DNA from 2 places in the Undibacterium sp. Di27W genome. Region 2 is predicted to be linked to the other one. Evidence: riboswitches for the same ligand, from Rfam matches in the RefSeq annotation. Region 2 holds a riboswitch; the other holds the start of a gene.
What was found. A riboswitch is a leader RNA that binds a small molecule or an ion and turns the genes downstream of it on or off. The one in region 2 is predicted to bind glycine.
Positions count from the first base shown of each region.

Region 1 (4,584 bases), on a different contig from region 2:
TTGCCATTCGCCATACTCTTTTCCAGCAGGGCTATGGCCTGTTGGTGGCTGTTCTTTTTGGCATATAGCAGGGCCAGTTCGTTGATCAGCAATTGATAGGGCTGGCTATTCAAGCCTTTTTCAAGCCAGATGCGTGCGCCTTCAGTATCTTCTCGATAAATGGCCATGCCACGCTCGTAGCACAGTCGTGACTTCAATTGCTCCACCAGTATCTCATCGTCGGTATTTTGCTTGATGTAATTGATGAAGGCTTCCATCTCGTTAAATGAACCACCCCATTGCGGCAGTAGTTTATTCAGATAGGCATAGGCAGGTGAATACAGGCCATGGTCTTGTTGCAGAGCGGTTTTGAGCAAAGCCAGATCATCTTCTTGCTTGCTGAGCGCCTTGTTATTGCGTATCAATTCACCGGCACAGATAGCGCATGCCGTGATTTTTTCATTGGCCTTATTAAAATCCTGTCTGGCCAGAGCAGCCAGGCGGTGAAATGCGGCAAACTGTGACTTGCTGGTCTCGGCAGCAAATTTAGCACCGCGCGCTTCCCAGGCCTGCTCTTGCAAGAACATCCCACGCGCCAGATAGGCATATCCATGCCGACTGGTTTTTACCCAGCGATCAAATTGTTTTTTGTACTCTTTATCCAAACGTGACAGGGTGCCAAAACGCGTATACAGGGTATTGGAGTTTAATTGTCCAGCCTGTTTTTTCGCAAAGCCACCGTCCAGAGTTTGGTCCAGTTTATTAAATTCGCCGCGCCATAACATTGAGGCCAGGATGTTTTGCTCATGCTCTTCATCAGCATAGCCGCTACCCACTTTGGGAACCTCTGGACTTCCCGTAAGTTTTTTTTGCCACACCGCCTGATGTAATTCGGTATTGGCCGCATCGCTAAAAGACTGGTGCCAGGTTTCCTGATAACCTTCTTCTGCCATATTGTTTTTGTAAGTGGCATACCATTCCGGCGTCATGGCCCAATAGTAATAAAATCTTTCTATATCACGTGGCAAGGGCTGGAAATATGCTTTGTAAGTCAGCATGCTCTTGCCATCTTTTTGCCCCACCAACTTGTAGGGCATGTAGCGACTTTCCACCATTTTTTTCGCAAAATTGCTCAGCGCAGAGCTAGTCAGCCAGGCACTTTCCTTGCCTTTTTCCTTGGCAGCTTGCTGTGCTGCGGGTTTGTCCTGAGCCTGGACCTGGAGTGGGATAGAACTCAATGCCAGCCCACAACTGAGGCTGAGTTTGACTAGCAGGGACAAGGGGCGTGATCGCGAAACCCGGGGAAATTGCAGAGACATGGATAAAAAAATAGGCTGGATAGTAGCCATATGATAGCTGGGCCAAGGGACAAACACCAAGCATACCAAAGCATGTAAGAGCTTATTGACGATCTTGGGCTGGCATTCATTTTTTTCAAAGCTACGGCCGCAATGCATTGCGCGGAAAATAAATGCTTTGACATCAAAAAATAATTTGTAAATGATTAAGACGTGCACTATGCTCATTTCTACGACCCACACAAGGGGTTGAGCACAAAGGCGCAAGCCAGGTGATATCGGGAGAGACTGTCTACGCATAAAAAAGGGCAGCGCCGAAGGAGCAACCACCCCGGAAACTCTCAGGCAACAAGGACCGTTATCATTTTTAAACTCTGAAGAGCTGCCGGACTACGTCGCCCGGCACACCGAAGGAGCAAGCATTGCACTGCCACCAGCAGTTGCAGGCGAAATCTCTCAGGTCCAGGACAGAGGGGGTATCCGCAGCGTATTTTGCGCGCAGATATCTCTTTGACGCCCGGAGTTTCTACATCATGAAAATCATGAAATTACACGGTGACACTGTCACCGCGATGGCTGCTGCCTGCGCGCTCGCCAAGTCTGGACCTGGTAAAAAAACCAGGTCTGAAGAAGCCAAACACGACAGCCATGGCGACAAAGACCATCTCAGCACAGACCATTTACTTAAGCATGATCACCACACGCACCTCTGGTGCAGTCACCTGCATTGTTGATGCCACGACATAGCTCAGCGAGATAGTTCAGATCTAGCTCGTTGCGCTAATCCCTATTCCCGCACCAGCGGGTAATTTTGTCCGGCATGTGAACCATGCCATGTTTCAAGCCGCCCAGCCCGCTTGGACAGGCGGGCTATTGTCTACCACTCTAGAAGGAGCAAGCTATCATGCATTTGAACTCCGTTTCAAGATACAAAAAATCCACGCTCGCCGCTTTGATACTCAGCCTTGGTTGTGCCGTGACGAGCGCACCACTACTGGCACAAAACATCAGTAGCGACATCGCTGGCACGACAGAGCAGGCCCGCCTGGTCAACGCCGCGGCACAACGTGATTTCGCCGCCTTTGTGCAATTCAATGTACAGCGGCGCGGTGGTACTCTGCCTGCCGAATTCCCGCTGGAAGTCAATGATGTGCAAGACCTCAAGGATGCCAAAATCAGTTATGGCTTCCCTGTGTATAGCATTCCACCGCAAGATGTCCTGGCCGGTCGCAGTGATTTGCGCAGCCTGGCCAAGGCCACGGGCGAATGGCGCTTTGTCATCAGCCTGCATGACACCCCGATAGGCCTGGCAACCCTCAGGCAAGACAATGGCCGCTGGGGCATCACCTCCTATGGTGGCGCAGTGCTGGCCAAGGATGTGGATGCAGCGATCGCCGTGCATGGCAATAGCACACGCTCTAACTTGCGCTTCATCCGCATCTACCAGGCCATGTCGGATTTCCTGGAAGTCGTCTCCCCGACTGATGCCCGTGCCCGCTTCGCACCCTTGCAGGCAGCGCGGCAAACCCTGCTGCTGCAACAGCGCAGCGAAAAAACCGGAACAGCCTCTGCCAATAATGGTTTGCTGGAACAAAGCGACATCCTTGATCCGCTGCGCGCCAGTATCAAAACCAATCTGGATAACTTCCGCTAGACAAAAAAACTACCGCTCACACTGACAATAAATATGGAGATATCATGCAAAAAAATCTGTTAAGACTGATCCTTGCACTGGGCATCATGCTGGGTATGTCATCCGCCTTTTCGCAGTCACGCGCGCTGAACATACCGCTGGTGACCCAGGAGCATAGCCAGTGGTGCTGGGCAGGCAGCAGCAAGGCATTACTGAGTTTCTACAATCAAAATCCCAGCCAGTGCCAGATCGTCAACTGGGCTTTTGGCTTGAATTATGCCTGCGGCAATAGCAATTTTAACTGGAATAGCAACGCCAATCAGCCCAACTCCATGTATGGCAGCGGTGGCAGCGTGCAAAACATCCTGAGCCATTGGGGCGTATCCAACAACGCTTATAGCTATGCATCTTCATGGAATACCGTGGTCAATGACATCAATGCCAACCGCCCCTTCATCATCCGCTATGGCTGGACCAATGGCGGCGGCCATATCATGGTCGGTTCTGGCTATGAAGTCTACAATGGTACCAATTACATCTACATCATGAACCCATGGCCGGGTGAAGGTAAAACCTACAGGACTTATGGTTCTGCGGTATCTGACTATGATCATCAGTGGACACATACCCAGCGTATGAATGTCAGTGGCTGATCACCCTGGCATTGCTGTGACATATACGTCATGAAATAAGCAGGTGGGAGCTTGTGCATTTAACACCTCCTACCTGCCGTGCATCATACAAAGCACCTCTTTCTGCTGGCGTGCCATGAGACGCATACTTTACAATGCGCGCATGAGTACTTCTTTTTCCTGCCGCCCCCACTGCGCCGCCTGCTGTATAGCACCGTCCATCACTAGCCCCATACCCGGCATGCCGAATGGCAAACCCGCCGGTGTGCCCTGTATACAACTGGATGCAGATTTGGGTTGCAAGATTTTTGGCGATGCCAGCCGCCCGGCTGTTTGCGCGGGCTTAAAGGCTTCGTTTGACATGTGCGGGGAAAATAAGGAGCAGGCGATGTTTTATTTGACACAGCTTGAAGCCGCGACCGCGCCACATTGAATACCCTACGTCGGCCATGACTGATCTCTACGCCCTACTCATTGCCAGTCTTGCCTGGCTCATCTGGATACCAACGGCCGTCTTAGAGAAAAGCGCAAAAGGGGACATGGGAAGTGTATCCATATTTCCCATCATCCCCTTATTCCCGCTGCTGGCATGGGGCCTGGCCTATATGCTGGACCAGCTTCATGCACAGTTGGGGACCATGCTTGTAGTGAGCATGCACTTGTTTCTCCTACTGACCATGCTGGTGAGTGCAGCTAAATCACTCAAAGTACTAAACAAGAAATGAAGGCTATGCCAGGTCATGCAACTGGCATTTACAGCAAATATTGCTGCTTAAACATGTCAACACGCCTTGGCATGTAAAAGAACCTGACATAACAAATCATGAATAAATTTCATACAAACTTCATACATCTAGCTAATTACTTCAAAGTATAATTACCACCAGGAAATTTAATTTCCCTTCTTTCCTATGCAGACCACCAGGTATTTACGGGTCTGCATTTTCAATTTGTCTTACGACAACAAATAGAAAATCTATGTTCTCTCTACTTAAACACCTTTCGGTGGGTAAACGCTTAGGCTTGGGCTTTGCACTCATTC
Region 1 is NZ_JBMPOS010000018.1:58,327-62,910, reverse strand. It holds gene ACO0LF_RS27445 (hypothetical protein) at 1-1,259, opposite strand, end outside; glycine riboswitch at 1,547-1,645, shown strand; gene ACO0LF_RS27440 (hypothetical protein) at 1,811-2,011, shown strand; gene ACO0LF_RS27435 (hypothetical protein) at 2,182-2,931, shown strand; gene ACO0LF_RS27430 (C39 family peptidase) at 2,976-3,563, shown strand; gene ACO0LF_RS27425 (YkgJ family cysteine cluster protein) at 3,679-3,975, shown strand; gene ACO0LF_RS27420 (hypothetical protein) at 3,992-4,267, shown strand; gene ACO0LF_RS27415 (methyl-accepting chemotaxis protein) at 4,521-4,584, shown strand, end outside.
Region 1: another riboswitch for glycine. It lies ahead of ACO0LF_RS27440 (hypothetical protein); the one in region 2 lies ahead of gcvT (glycine cleavage system aminomethyltransferase GcvT).

Region 2 (4,584 bases):
TCGGCAGCAGCGATGACCATTGCGCCCTTGGCATGCAAGGCTGCCGCGTATTCGCGGTAATCAACGATGGAACCGTCAACGCCAGGGTATTGCAGCAAGACGCCGAAACAATCATTGTCCAGCGCTTCATTGCCAGCACAAGTGCGTACTTCTATACCCAGTGGTTTGGCGCGGGTTTCTATGATTTCGCGGGTTTGTGGCAAGACATCGGCAGCGACATAAAACACATTCGATTTGGATTTGCCTACGCGCTGTATCAGCGTCATGGCTTCAGCCGCAGCCGTGCCTTCATCGAGCATGGATGCATTGGCGATGTCCATGCCAGTCAGGTCAGTGATGACTTGCTGGAAGTTCAAGATGGCTTCCAGGCGACCCTGGGAAATCTCTGGCTGATACGGTGTGTAAGCTGTGTACCAGGCAGGGTTTTCAAAGATATTGCGCAGGATCACGCCAGGCGTATGCGTATTGTAATACCCCTGACCGATCAAAGACTTCAGTACACGGTTTTTCGACGCCAGTGCCTTCAATGTGGCCAGTGCTTCCTGTTCGGACTTGGCTTCTGTGAATTGCGCCAGTGGCAGCACATCGTGACGGCGGATATTGGCCGGGACGATGGCATCAATCAGGGCTGTGCGGTCAGCATAGCCCAGGGTTTTCAGCATGGCGGCTTGTTCTGCTTCAGAAGGGCCGATATGGCGAGCGATGAAAGCGTCATGCGCTTCCAGTTGGGTCAGTGAAGGACGGGTCATGGTATATGGGGTACAGAAGAGTAACGTGGAATATCAGGTGTAGCTATGCGGGACAAACCGCAACAGGCAAATCCATATTAAAAGAGGCAGCCACAGGGCCACCTCTTTTAACTACATAATCAGGCGATGTTCTTGGCGTAAGCTTCAGCATTCATCAAGGCATCAAGATCAGCAATATTGGCTGGCTTCAGTTTGAACAACCATGCAGCAAATGCATCAGCATTGATGGATTCTGGTGCATCGGCCAGTTCTTCATTGATGGCGACAACTTCGCCAGTCACTGGTGCATAGATATCGCCAGCTGCTTTAACAGACTCAACCACGGCGCAATCCTTGCCAGCTTCGAGTGCTGTGCCAACTTTAGGCAGATCAACGAAAACGATATCGCCCAAAGCGTCCTGAGCAAATGCTGTAATGCCGACAGTGATCGTGCCGTCTGCTTCTGTGCGTACCCATTCGTGGGATGTTGTGTATTTCAGGTCTGCTGGTACGTTCATGATGGGCTCCAGTTAAATAAATTGTTTTAAATAATAATGAGTGGCTAATCAATAGTAGTCAGTACTAACACCTTGTACTGACTGCAGATCAAATTATACGGCCAGGATTTTGCCGTTACGGACAAAAGGCAGTTTGACAACAGATGCTGCCAATTGCTTGTCACGGATAACAACATGTACAGTATCGCCTACAGATACGCCCATAGGCAAACGTGCCAGTGCAATTGCCTGTTCCATGGTCGGGCTGAAAGTACCGCTGGTGATTTCACCTTCGCCTTGTGCGCACACTACTTTTTGATGGGCGCGCAAGATGCCGCCTTTTTCACGCAGGATCAGGCCCAGGAACTGGGCGTTCTGGCCTTGTGTTTGCAATGCTTGTTTGCCAACGAAATCGCGTTCACTGACCAGGTCGATAGTCCAGGCCAGACCAGCATCAAGCGGGTTGACTGTTTCATCCATGTCCTGGCCATACAGATTCATGCCAGCTTCGAGACGCAGGGTGTCGCGCGCACCCAGGCCAGCAGGTTTGACGCCAACCGCGACCAGGGCATTCCAGAAATCAGTCACGCGATCGGCAGAAACAGCAATCTCAAAACCATCTTCACCGGTATAACCAGTGCGTGCCACCATGACTTCACCAAAGGAGGTGTCGGCCACGATAACAGCATTGAAAGGTTTGATGTCTGCGCTGGCAGCCTTGGTTTCTGGCAAGACTTCCCATGCCTTGGCGCGGGCATTCGGGCCCTGCACTGCTACGAGAGCGAAAGCGTTAGCACCATCCCGGCGCTGGGTAATGGTCAGGCCGCTATTGGTTTCTGCATTGCGGGCATTCATCCAGGCGATGTCTTTTTCTGCCGTGCCAGCATTGACGACGAGGCGGAACCAGTTTTCGCTGAAGAAATAAATGATGAGGTCGTCGATGACCGTGCCTTCAGGCTTCAACATGCAGGAATACAGGGCCTTGCCCGCCACCTGCAATTTATCGACATTATTGGCTACCAGGCCACGCAGGAAGCTGCGTACATTTTCGCCCTGCAAATCAACGACACACATATGGGATACATCAAACATGCCGCAATCAGTGCGCACAGCATGATGTTCTTCGATTTGGGAACCATAGTTGACGGGCATGTCCCAACCGCCAAAATCAACCATTTTTGCGCCAGCCGCACGATGGGCTGCATTGAGGGGAGTTGCCTTGAGTGATGTCGCTGCTTGCGTCATGAGTGCCTCATTACCAGATTGCCAGATTGAAGGGACGAACAAACGCATGCCGACGAATAAACGTCGCATGCGCTGAAATCGCATACCCCTCTGTCCTGGTACCTGAGAGATTACGGGAGCCATGTATGTTTGCTGCCCGCGCGCACCTTCGGTGGGTAGTCCGGCGAATATTTATAAAAATAAACCTATCTGCCGCTACCGCTCTCCAGAGTTGGGGCAACTTTTAACTACCCCGTTGATCGGTCCTTTGTGCCTGAGAGTTTTTTGGGTATTAGCCCCTTCGGCGGTAACTTTCGTCACGCTCTCCCGATCAAGTAGCGCGATTATATAAGGCTTGCAAGGGCTTGGGTAGTTGAGTGTGGAAATATTTACAGAAAAGTGCTTAGCTCATGCTGGAATTGTTAAATTAGCAAATAAAATTTTATTTTAAAGAAATTCTTGTATTTGCTTCCATTGCCAAATCGACTATTTAAATATACTTTCCATTTACCGCCTATATTTACCTGATAGTAAATCTCATCCTTGCAGACTGATTTGAATCTTGCATTTTGCGTGAGGCAAATATCTTAAATGCTTTTGCCAAGCTGAAATTAATAACCAGTATTCGTGAAATTATGATTGCAGGCCGGGGGTAGCCCGGCCTGCAATCTTAAATGACGTGTGAAGGTATTTGAAAATCCGAATGCTCAAACACTAGGGATCAGAAATTAGCTCACGCAATAGTTGACCACGAACGCCACTGGATTCCAGCCAAAAGCATGCTGGAATGACGTCAATATGTGCGTTGCATCATTGCCGGATTATGCTTCGGTGATGATGGTAACAGGTCCTCCTATTTCCCCCTCAACACCAACACACTCTTAGCATGCCCCACAACATCCTTCTCACTCAAATACTGCTGCACATAAGTCCCAGCCGCAAACCCTGCCGCCTGATCATTGTAGTGGGCATCAAACAAAACCCCGCTCTGCCCCACGGGATTAATGCCTAGCGCTTTCGAGGCATCGGCAAAATCAATCAGGCGTCGTGTGGATGGCCCGTACACGACATCCCAGGGTGCTGGCCCTATAGGTCCGGACAAATTATTTGGCACTTCACGCCCACCCGCAACTTCAAACGGGCCTATGTTGAATAGCTTGTCCAGCGGCTTTTGCTGAGATAAAGGATGCTTGTGCGTCAGCGTATGCGCCTTGCCCCAGGTCCATTGCTTGCTGTCGGTGCCGAAAGTTTTTTGCAAATGCGCGATGCTGTCGCGCCAGGCCAGTGCCAGGATATCGTCGCGGGTTTCCACTGCTGACGTGGCACGATTATCCCACCAGGGTGAATTCGCATCTGCGAGCAAGCGTGGCAAGGCATAATCGAGTGCGCGGGTGCGCAAGAGGTTTTTAAATTGGACTTCACCGACTTCATTCGCCATCGCCGCATAGGTGATCTGATACAGTAATTGGCTGAAGATGGTGGGCGCTATGCTATTCGCCTGGTAACTGCCATCCCATTTCTCCAGCAATTCCAGCAAACGCTTGCCGTCTGCATCAGTTACTTGCTTGCGCAAGATGGGCAAGATGGAGGGCAAAATCTGGGCAGCATAAGCTGTCTTATTATCGAGCTGCAAAGCCTGGCTGTTTTTGGTATTCCACTTGATGCCAGGCTGCGACAGCAAAACATCTAGACGACGCGCGCGCTCATTCAGATTGTAATAACCGGGTATGGCAAAATCTGCCGATGGCAGGGGCTGCTGATTGGCCGAGACAATGTAGCCACGAGCAGGATTGACCTCATGCGGATTATCGGCGAAATCAGTAAAACCAGGTTTGTCCGCTTCTGCCGTGCTGCCATCGAGGATAAAAGCTGGATTGACGTCCGTTGGTCGCTTGACCAGTTTCGCCGCAGCCCACCAGGCAATATCACCTTGCGCATTGGCCCAGACGACGTTCAAACCCGGTGCATGAATATTGCTGGCGGCATGGGCGGCTAACTCTTTGGTGCTGGCACGGTTTAATTCATAAAATGCATCGAGTACGGGGTTTTCAGTTTCCAGGAATGTCCACCACATGGCGATGGGTTTGGCAGTCAGATCTTCACCCCATGCTTCACGGAAGGCGTCGCTGATGATG
Region 2 is NZ_JBMPOS010000001.1:238,901-243,484, reverse strand. It holds gene gcvP (aminomethyl-transferring glycine dehydrogenase) at 1-749, opposite strand, end outside; gene gcvH (glycine cleavage system protein GcvH) at 869-1,246, opposite strand; gene gcvT (glycine cleavage system aminomethyltransferase GcvT) at 1,340-2,470, opposite strand; glycine riboswitch at 2,551-2,689, opposite strand; glycine riboswitch at 2,701-2,789, opposite strand; gene ACO0LF_RS00995 (penicillin acylase family protein) at 3,303-4,584, opposite strand, start outside.